DNA from 2 places in the Pseudoalteromonas sp. KS88 genome. Region 1 is predicted to be linked to the other one. Evidence: predicted binding sites of a transcription regulator. Region 1 holds the regulator's gene; the other holds the start of a gene.
What was found. Region 1 encodes sigma-54, which starts transcription at its own class of promoters, with help from an activator protein. Its sites were predicted from a motif close to GTTGGCACGNNNNTNGNNT; they were not measured.
Positions count from the first base shown of each region.

Region 2: a site for sigma-54 is predicted at 1,940-1,958, ahead of C7Y70_RS01245 (EF-hand domain-containing protein). Genes of this name have one in related genera too.

Region 1 is NZ_PYHV01000003.1:35,144-39,258, reverse strand. It holds gene C7Y70_RS01195 (HPr family phosphocarrier protein) at 1-261, opposite strand, end outside; gene rapZ (RNase adapter RapZ) at 283-1,125, opposite strand; gene ptsN (PTS IIA-like nitrogen regulatory protein PtsN) at 1,146-1,598, opposite strand; gene hpf (ribosome hibernation promoting factor) at 1,603-1,890, opposite strand; gene C7Y70_RS01175 (RNA polymerase factor sigma-54) at 1,920-3,416, opposite strand; gene lptB (LPS export ABC transporter ATP-binding protein) at 3,485-4,115, opposite strand, start outside.
Region 2 is NZ_PYHV01000004.1:6,515-10,629, reverse strand. It holds gene C7Y70_RS01250 (HAMP domain-containing sensor histidine kinase) at 1-1,430, opposite strand, end outside; gene C7Y70_RS01245 (EF-hand domain-containing protein) at 2,002-2,229, shown strand; gene C7Y70_RS01240 (hypothetical protein) at 2,249-2,476, shown strand; gene C7Y70_RS01235 (EF-hand domain-containing protein) at 2,588-2,824, shown strand; gene C7Y70_RS01230 (EF-hand domain-containing protein) at 2,828-3,064, shown strand; gene C7Y70_RS01225 (amidohydrolase) at 3,205-4,115, shown strand, end outside.

The sequences.
Region 1 (4,115 bases):
GTGAAAGCGTTGTTCTATCAGTTCTCCAATAGAGTTAAGAGCCGGCTCTGCATCAGGCCCTTCACACACAACTTTTACTTCTTTTCCTTGACTGCTTTCTAGTAACATCAAAGCTAACACGCTGTCACCTGCCGCTTGTTTCTCATCTTGGAAAAGTGTGATGGTTGCATCAAATTTAACAGCGAGTTGAGCTAATACAGTCGCGGCCCTTGCGTGCAAACCTAGTTTATTTCTAATTAAAAAAGTACCTTCTGAACGCATACACAACAGGCCTATTTAAAATCAGTCTTGCTCGCGATGGCGAATTTTTACATTGTTATGGCTCATAGCAAAGCTTTCACCTATGGTTTGAGCTAAATATACGGAGCGGTGTTGCCCTCCGGTACAGCCAATAGCAATAGTTAAATAGCTACGGTTGTTTCGTTCTAAATGCGGTAGCCATGTTTGTACAAACGTTTGGATTTGCCACGTAAATTTTTGCACTATGCTGTGGCTGGCCAAATAATCTTTTACAGGCTGGTCTAAACCTGTTAGAGGCTTTAATTCTGGTTCCCAATGTGGGTTGGGTAAAAAGCGTGCATCAAAAACATAATCTGCTTGTTTAGGTATGCCGTGTTTAAAGCCAAAAGATTCAAATGTTATGATCAGGGTTTTATCTTTTTTGCCTAAGATCTTTTCTCGAATTGATTCTGCCAGTTGATGCACACTGAGCTCAGTGGTATCTAAGATAAAGTCAGCGCGAGTTATCAGCACATCGAGTAATATTTTTTCTTGTTTAATTGCCAAATCTAGCGGCAAACTATCGATAGAAAGAGGGTGTAAACGACGCGTTTCAGAAAAGCGTTTGATGAGTGTTTGGTCATCACTATCGAGGTAAAATAAAGTTGGGTTTGCAAAGCCTGGCAAATACTCAAGGATGTCGTTGAACTCTTCTTGTTCTTTAGGTAAGTTGCGTACATCAATGCTGACTGCAATCTTATCGTAATTTTCTGACACACTTCGTACTAAGGAAGGGAGCAAATTGACCGGAATATTATCAACACAGTAATAGCCAAGATCTTCAAGCACGCGAAGCGCGACGGACTTACCTGAACCAGACCGTCCACTGATAATAATCAATTCCATGTAACCTCTCCTTCACTTTCTTATGAATGCTCAACAATAACTTGATACAAATCGTGATCTGTTTTTGCGCTACGTAGTTGTTTACAAAACTCTTTATCGTTAAGTTTATCAGCAATTGTTGCTAACGTCTTTAAATGAAGTTGGCAATCTCCATCAGGTACGATCAGTGCCACAAAAATATCGACAGGACGATTATCAATTGCATCAAAGCTAATAGGGGTTTCACTCACTAAGATTAGTGCTAGTGGAGATTGCGCGCCACTCATGCGACCATGTGGTATAGCAATACCTCGACCAATGCCTGTGCTACCAAGCTTTTCCCGGTTTAATAATGCGTTAAGGATCTCTTGCTGTGTGAGGTGAGGAAGCTTTTCATGAGCCAATTGGCTAATAAATTCTAGAATTCGTTTTTTGCTATTAAAAAGGACCGCAGCTTTACTGCAGTCCTCAGAAGTAAGTGAACTTAATTTCATAGTATTAGTGTCGAGCGTGCTTCTCTTTGTGTTTTATTACTTGGCGGTCTAATTTATCAATTAGCCCGTCAATCGCAGCATACATATCTTGATGTTCAGTTGAAGCAAACAAATCAGCACCGCTAACATGTATTGTGGCTTCTGCTTTTTGACTTAATTTTTCTACGTCAAGAATCACATGTACATTATTAATACTATCAAAGTGCCTTTCAAGCTTCGCAAACTTATTATGTACATAGTCTCTAAGTGAATCGGTAATTTCTACGTGGCGACCAGTTAAGTTAATTTGCATAAGCATTTTCCTTCTTTGTTTTTTACGCCTTAAATCAAACTCTTTCTTTGATTTGACGGTGGAATAGCTAGTGACTCACGATATTTTGCAATGGTGCGTCTAGCTACTTTGATACCTTGCTCAGCCAATATATCTGCAATTTTACTATCACTCAATGGTTTCGCTGAGTTTTCTGCGCTAATTAACTTTTTGATTAATGCGCGAATAGCTGTAGAAGAGCATTCGCCGCCATTTTCAGTACTTACGTGACTGGAGAAAAAGTACTTCAACTCAAAAATACCCCGTGGAGTATGCATATACTTTTGAGTTGTTACGCGTGAGATCGTTGACTCATGCATTTCTACCATTTCAGCTACGTCATTAAGTACCATTGGGCGCATAGCTTCGGGGCCGTGTTCAAAAAAACCTTGCTGTTGTTTTACTATACAGTTAGTTACTTTGAGTAATGTCTCATTACGGCTTTCTAAGCTTTTAATAAACCATTTTGCTTCTTGCAGATGCGAACGAATAAACTGACTGTCACTGCTCGATTTTACTGAGCGAGACATGGCGGCATACTGGCTGTTCACTCTAATTTTAGGCATGCTGTCTGGATTTAATTCCACCATCCAGCGCCCTTTAACTTTTTTCACTGAAACATCAGGGATAACATACTCAGACTCTTCGCGAACAATGGTATCTGCTGGCTTAGGGTTTAAGCTGTGTATCAGTGTCATGACTTCTTTTAGCTCATCTTCTTTAAGCTTAGTCTTTTTCATTAAAGTGCGATAGTCACGACTTGCCAAAAGATCGATATGCTCGGTTAAAATCATTTTAGTCTCTGCAAGCCATGGCGTTGCAGGGTCAAATTGATTCAGTTGTATACATAAACACTCTTGTAAGCTGCGTGCGGCAATCCCTATTGGATCAAATAATTGGATGCGCTTTAAAACAGCTTGGACTTCATCAAGTTCTATTTCTTCTTCGTTATTATCTTTATTTAGACTTTCTACAATATCTTCGCAGCTCAATGTTAAAATACCCGATTCATCAATCGCTTCTACAATAGCAATGGCGATGGCTTCGTCGGTCGGGCTAAATGGCGTTAATTGTAGTTGCCACATGATGTATTCATGCAGGGTTTCAGTGGAAGCACCTTGGTAAATAGACTCATCTTCAGGCATGGGTCCTGATGAGCTAGAAGGAGCAGCGCTCATATACTCATCCCATGTCACATCCATTGCCATTTCGTCACTGACAGTTTCTTTATTGAGTGCTTCACTACTTTCTTGTTCGTATTCACTTGGCGTTTCATCAGCAGATGCACTGACAGTTACTTCATCGGTGTCTTGCTTTTGCTCATTTTTGCCTGCAGTTTCATCACTAAACTCATGTTCCTCAACTTCAAGTAAAGGATTACTATCGAGCGCTTCTTGAATTTCTTGTTGGAGATCCAATGTACTGAGTTGCAACAAACGAATAGCTTGTTGTAACTGAGGTGTCATTGTCAATTGCTGGCCCATGCGCAGCTGGAGTGATTGCCTCATTTATCTTTAACAATCCTTTTAATATGTAATCAAAATTAAGTTTAGCAGATAGTTAGCTGAATGTTGGTTTATAGCCTAAATTGCTCACCCAGATAAACATCGCGTACTGTTTGGTCGGCAAGCACATGTTCAGGAGTTCCTGAAGCAATTAACTCACCATGAGAAACAATGTAGGCTTTTTCACAAACATCAAGGGTTTCTCGTACATTATGGTCTGTAATCAACACCCCGATGCCTCGGTTTTTTAGGTGTTCAATTATCTTCTTTATATCTAACACTGAAATTGGATCAACACCAGCAAAAGGCTCATCTAATAGAATAAACTTGGGGTTTGCGGCTAATGCGCGAGCAATTTCAACTCTGCGGCGCTCACCACCTGATAACGCCATACCTTGGCTATCGCGTATGTGTTGTATGCTAAATTCATCCAGCAGGCCATCAAGTGCTTGTTCTCGGCCTTGCTTATTTAAATCGTTTCGTGTTTCTAATATCGCCATCAAGTTTTGATAAACCGTTAATTTACGGAAAATAGATGACTCTTGCGGTAAGTAACCAATACCTAATCGCGCACGGCTATGCATGGGCAGTAATGTAATATCGTTATCATCAATGCTTATTTTGCCTTTGTCGCTCGGTACTAAGCCAACAATCATATAAAAAGTGGTCGTTTTACCTGCACCATTTGGGCCTAGTAAACCG
Region 2 (4,115 bases), on a different contig from region 1:
ATCGGTATTTGAATAGTGAAACAGCAACCTTGAGGACTATTTTCCTCAACAGTAATTGTACCTTTAAGGTGTTCAATTGATTCTTTAACGATTGTTAATCCTAAGCCGCTGCCTTGGGAGTTTTCTATTTGGCTTGCTTTTGTTTGATAAAAAGCATTGAATATTTTGGATTTTTCATGCTCTTTAATCCCAATGCCATGATCACTGACTGTTATGATTAACTGACTCTCAACTAGTGCGAGTTCAACTTTGACAGAGCTTTCATTGGCTGAGTATTTTAATGCATTAGAAATGAGCTGAATAAGGGACATTTCAATTAGCTCACCAGCCAAAGGAAGAGGCTTATCGGGTAAATTAGAATGCCAACACAAAGTTTGCTCGCGAGCTTGCAACCGGTGCTCAAAATGGTTATTTATTTTTTTTATTATATGTCTGAATTCAACTTCATTTAAATTATCTTTACTGGTACGAATTGCATTGTAACTAAGCAAGCTCTCTATCATAGTACGTAAGCGTTCCATACTTTGAGTGATTAACGCCAGTACTGCCTGCTGCTCTTTGTTTATAGGCCCTACGATTTCATCAGTCAGCAAATCAGTGCCTTCAACCATAGAGGCTAAAGGCGTTTTCAGCTCATGCGTTACATGGCGCAAAAAAGTGTCCTTTTGCTGCTCCAAAGTATGTAATTGAGCCTGCACCCATTGTAATTTATTACCTAACTCAACAAGCTCTGCAGATCCTTGCACTGATATCGTTTGTTGCCAATGCCCTTGCCCTAGTTTATCTATCACGTTAGTTAATCCCTTTAAACGGCCACTAATACGCCATAAAAACCCCCCGCCTACTAACATAGTTAACGGCAGAAGTGCGACTAACCAATTTATAAAGGAGCTCTGTAACGCCTTTAATTGCTGTTGATTTTCAGCAATTTTTTGTTCATTTTTCTCTCGTAACCACAATGTTTGTTCATTAATAAGCTGACTAATTGGAATAAACAGCTTGGCATTTTGTGCATTTTCCTCAATAAGCTGTTTTTTTGTATTATGTAGTACGGTTAACAATGATTGCCATTTTTGCTTACCTTGTTCATTACTTAATACTATTAGTTCATCAATTGTCTCAAATGATGCGGTCCACTTATCTTTAATAAGTCCATCAAGTGATTCACTTTTTAATACCCAGTTTTGCCTTGTTGCTCGCTCTAAACTATTCAGGTCTTGCTTAAGGCTATTAAATGATTTGGTTACTTTGTAGTTGCTATCCACAATAATTTGAGTGGTGGCAAGCTGTTTATTTAACGCATTTAAAAAAATAATAACCACCAAAGACAAGGGCAATAAAGACAATAAAATACTAATCAAAAACTGCCCGATAAGACTCGGTCGCCACCTAAGCACAGTTTTGTATTTTTTGCCTATTGTCACTTGTATTACCCTTCCTTTTTAAATAGTCGTTTGTATGCCAAAACCACCTCATGGTGCAGAGTTCAGCGTTTAACAGGGGCTTAATATCAAGGCGTTACTTTGCAACAATGGCAGTCCCTTTAAAAAAGTAACAACAATGAGAGTAACTGCCTGCGAAACGGCCAGCTGGTTGGATTAAAAGCGGTTTATACTGCGTTATTGATTTTAACAAGGGAACAACCATTATTTGCAATCAATGCCTTGCCTAAATCGCTTTTCATTCCAACGACGCTCGCACCTCGAGGTGGCCTGAGTATATTATCAGGCAGCTAACTTAGACACTCGCTGAATAAAACACTTTTAGATGCATTTTAAAGTCCTGCTGTAGCTAACTGGCAACACGCTAAGCGATTAGTTTAAAAGGTGTTTTTTATTTACACCCTTACCTTGTTGCAAAAAAGACACGCCACTGAGTATTTTTTTCTTACCTTAAACTTTATGAAATTTTAACTCTTTGACTTATAAGTTAAAATATTATTGGCACTATTCTTGTTATCACTATCAATTAAATACAACATGTATATTAAAAAGGATGTTTATGAGCACTCGTGTTATCACACTATTTTGCCTAAGTGTAATACTAAGCTTTAGTGCAACTGCTTTAGACAGCAAGGCCATCTTCGCCGAGCTAGATAAGGATGGTAATGGGATGCTAAGCGAAGGAGAGGCATATGAGGATGCCATGCTTTATAAAAATTTTGAGCAAATAGATAAAGACCACAGTGGTCAAATTTCATATGCCGAATTTAAATTATTTATTCAGTAATCAATGTTAAGGAAACAAGATGAAACAATTAATAAGTGCATTTGCATTAATGTTTTTGGCCATTAGTGCGTCCGTTTTAGCCTCTCAACTCAATGTTAAATTTGCGCAATTTGACATTAATTCAGATGGCGAAATATCACGTTTAGAAGCTAAAAAGAGCGATAACCTGTTTAAACAATTTAGCGATCTTGACGAAAACGGTGACGAAATGCTTTCTGAGCGCGAATTTGAACAACTAAAGCGTTAAGCAAATTAAAGTATTTGCCATAATCCCGGAGGGATTGTGTAAATGGATTTAATGTTGGGATTTAAATTATGGCAAATACTTTATCTTTAACATTCATTAAAGGAATAAATAATGAAAAACAAAGCACTTATTTGTGGATTAATGATCAGTGTAAGCTTTGGTGCATCGGCACTCGATGTAAAGCAGCGCTTTGACCACTTAGATAAGGACAAAGATGGATTTTTAATAAAATCGGAACTTGATCCTCAACCGCAGTTACTTAATGATTACCAGCGCTGGGATAAAGACAGAGACAACCGTATATCCTTACTTGAATTTAAACACTATTTAACGAATAGCTTGTATTAAAATATGAACAAACAAAATATCATCGTATTGCCCCTGCTATTACTGACTAGCTTCAGTGGTTTTGCTATGACCAATACACAGGCAGATACGTTCAAAGCATTGGACAAAAATGAAGATGGCCTATTAACACGTGCAGAAACAGCGAGAGATCCTGCGCTTTGGTCGCGCTTTAATAGCTATGATACCGACAAAGACAGTCGTTTATCTTTTGCAGAGTTCAGCGTATATGCCAATAAATGAGCACATTTAAAGTTTTGCATATGTAATGGTGTTTTACTAATTAATTCATAAGCATATGCTTTTATAAGGAATCTTAAAAGTAACACAAATATTTTGCAGCACAGAGATTCTCTGTTAATGTTTATAAAAACAACAATTAGATGACTCTCACAATGAAAAACTTGCTCGCATTATCCCTCTTTCTTCCTTTAATAGCAGTTGCTAATACCAAGGTTATTTACAATGCAAATGGTTACACCCCAACCTACAAAGGCGAGCTGACACAATTTTCAACCCTTGTGATAAAAGATGGTAAAGTGGTTAAGGTGGGTTCTGATGAGCTAAAAAACAGCTTTCCTGATGCTCAAAAACTCGATGCAAAGCAAAGAACACTTTTACCAGGGCTGATAGATGCCCATGGCCATGTTATTGGTTTAGGTCAAAACTTATCTCAACTGGATTTACGCGGCAGTGAATCTGTAAAAAGTGTTCAAGCCAAGTTAGCTGATTTTGCGAAAGGCAAATCGGGCTGGATAATTGGCCGAGGTTGGAACCAAGAGCTTTGGCCTTCGAAGCAGTTTCCAACCGCTGCTGACCTAGATAAAATTATAAAAGATATACCAGTCGTACTTTCTCGCGTTGACGGTCATGCAATTTGGGTTAATAGTAAGGCAATGGCTTTGGCAAATATAACCGCATCAACTAAAGCCCCTACTGGTGGAGAAATTATTCGCACCCCAAATGGCGCGCCCAGTGGTATTTTTATAGATAAAGCCGAGGGGTTAATTACCCACTTTATTCCTTCACCTTCTGAGGCTGATATCAATCAAGCGCTCGATAAAGCAGGTAACCACCTATTAAGCCTCGGCATAACTTCCACTCACGATGCAGGTATCGATAAACAAACATGGCAAACCTATAAACAGCGCGCTGAACAAGAAACGTTACCCTTGCGGATTGTTGCGATGCTTAGCGCGACGGATCCATCACTTGAAACAATGCTCAAGGCTGGTCGTTTTAAGGATATTAATGATTATATATCTATTCGCAGCGTTAAAATTTACGCTGATGG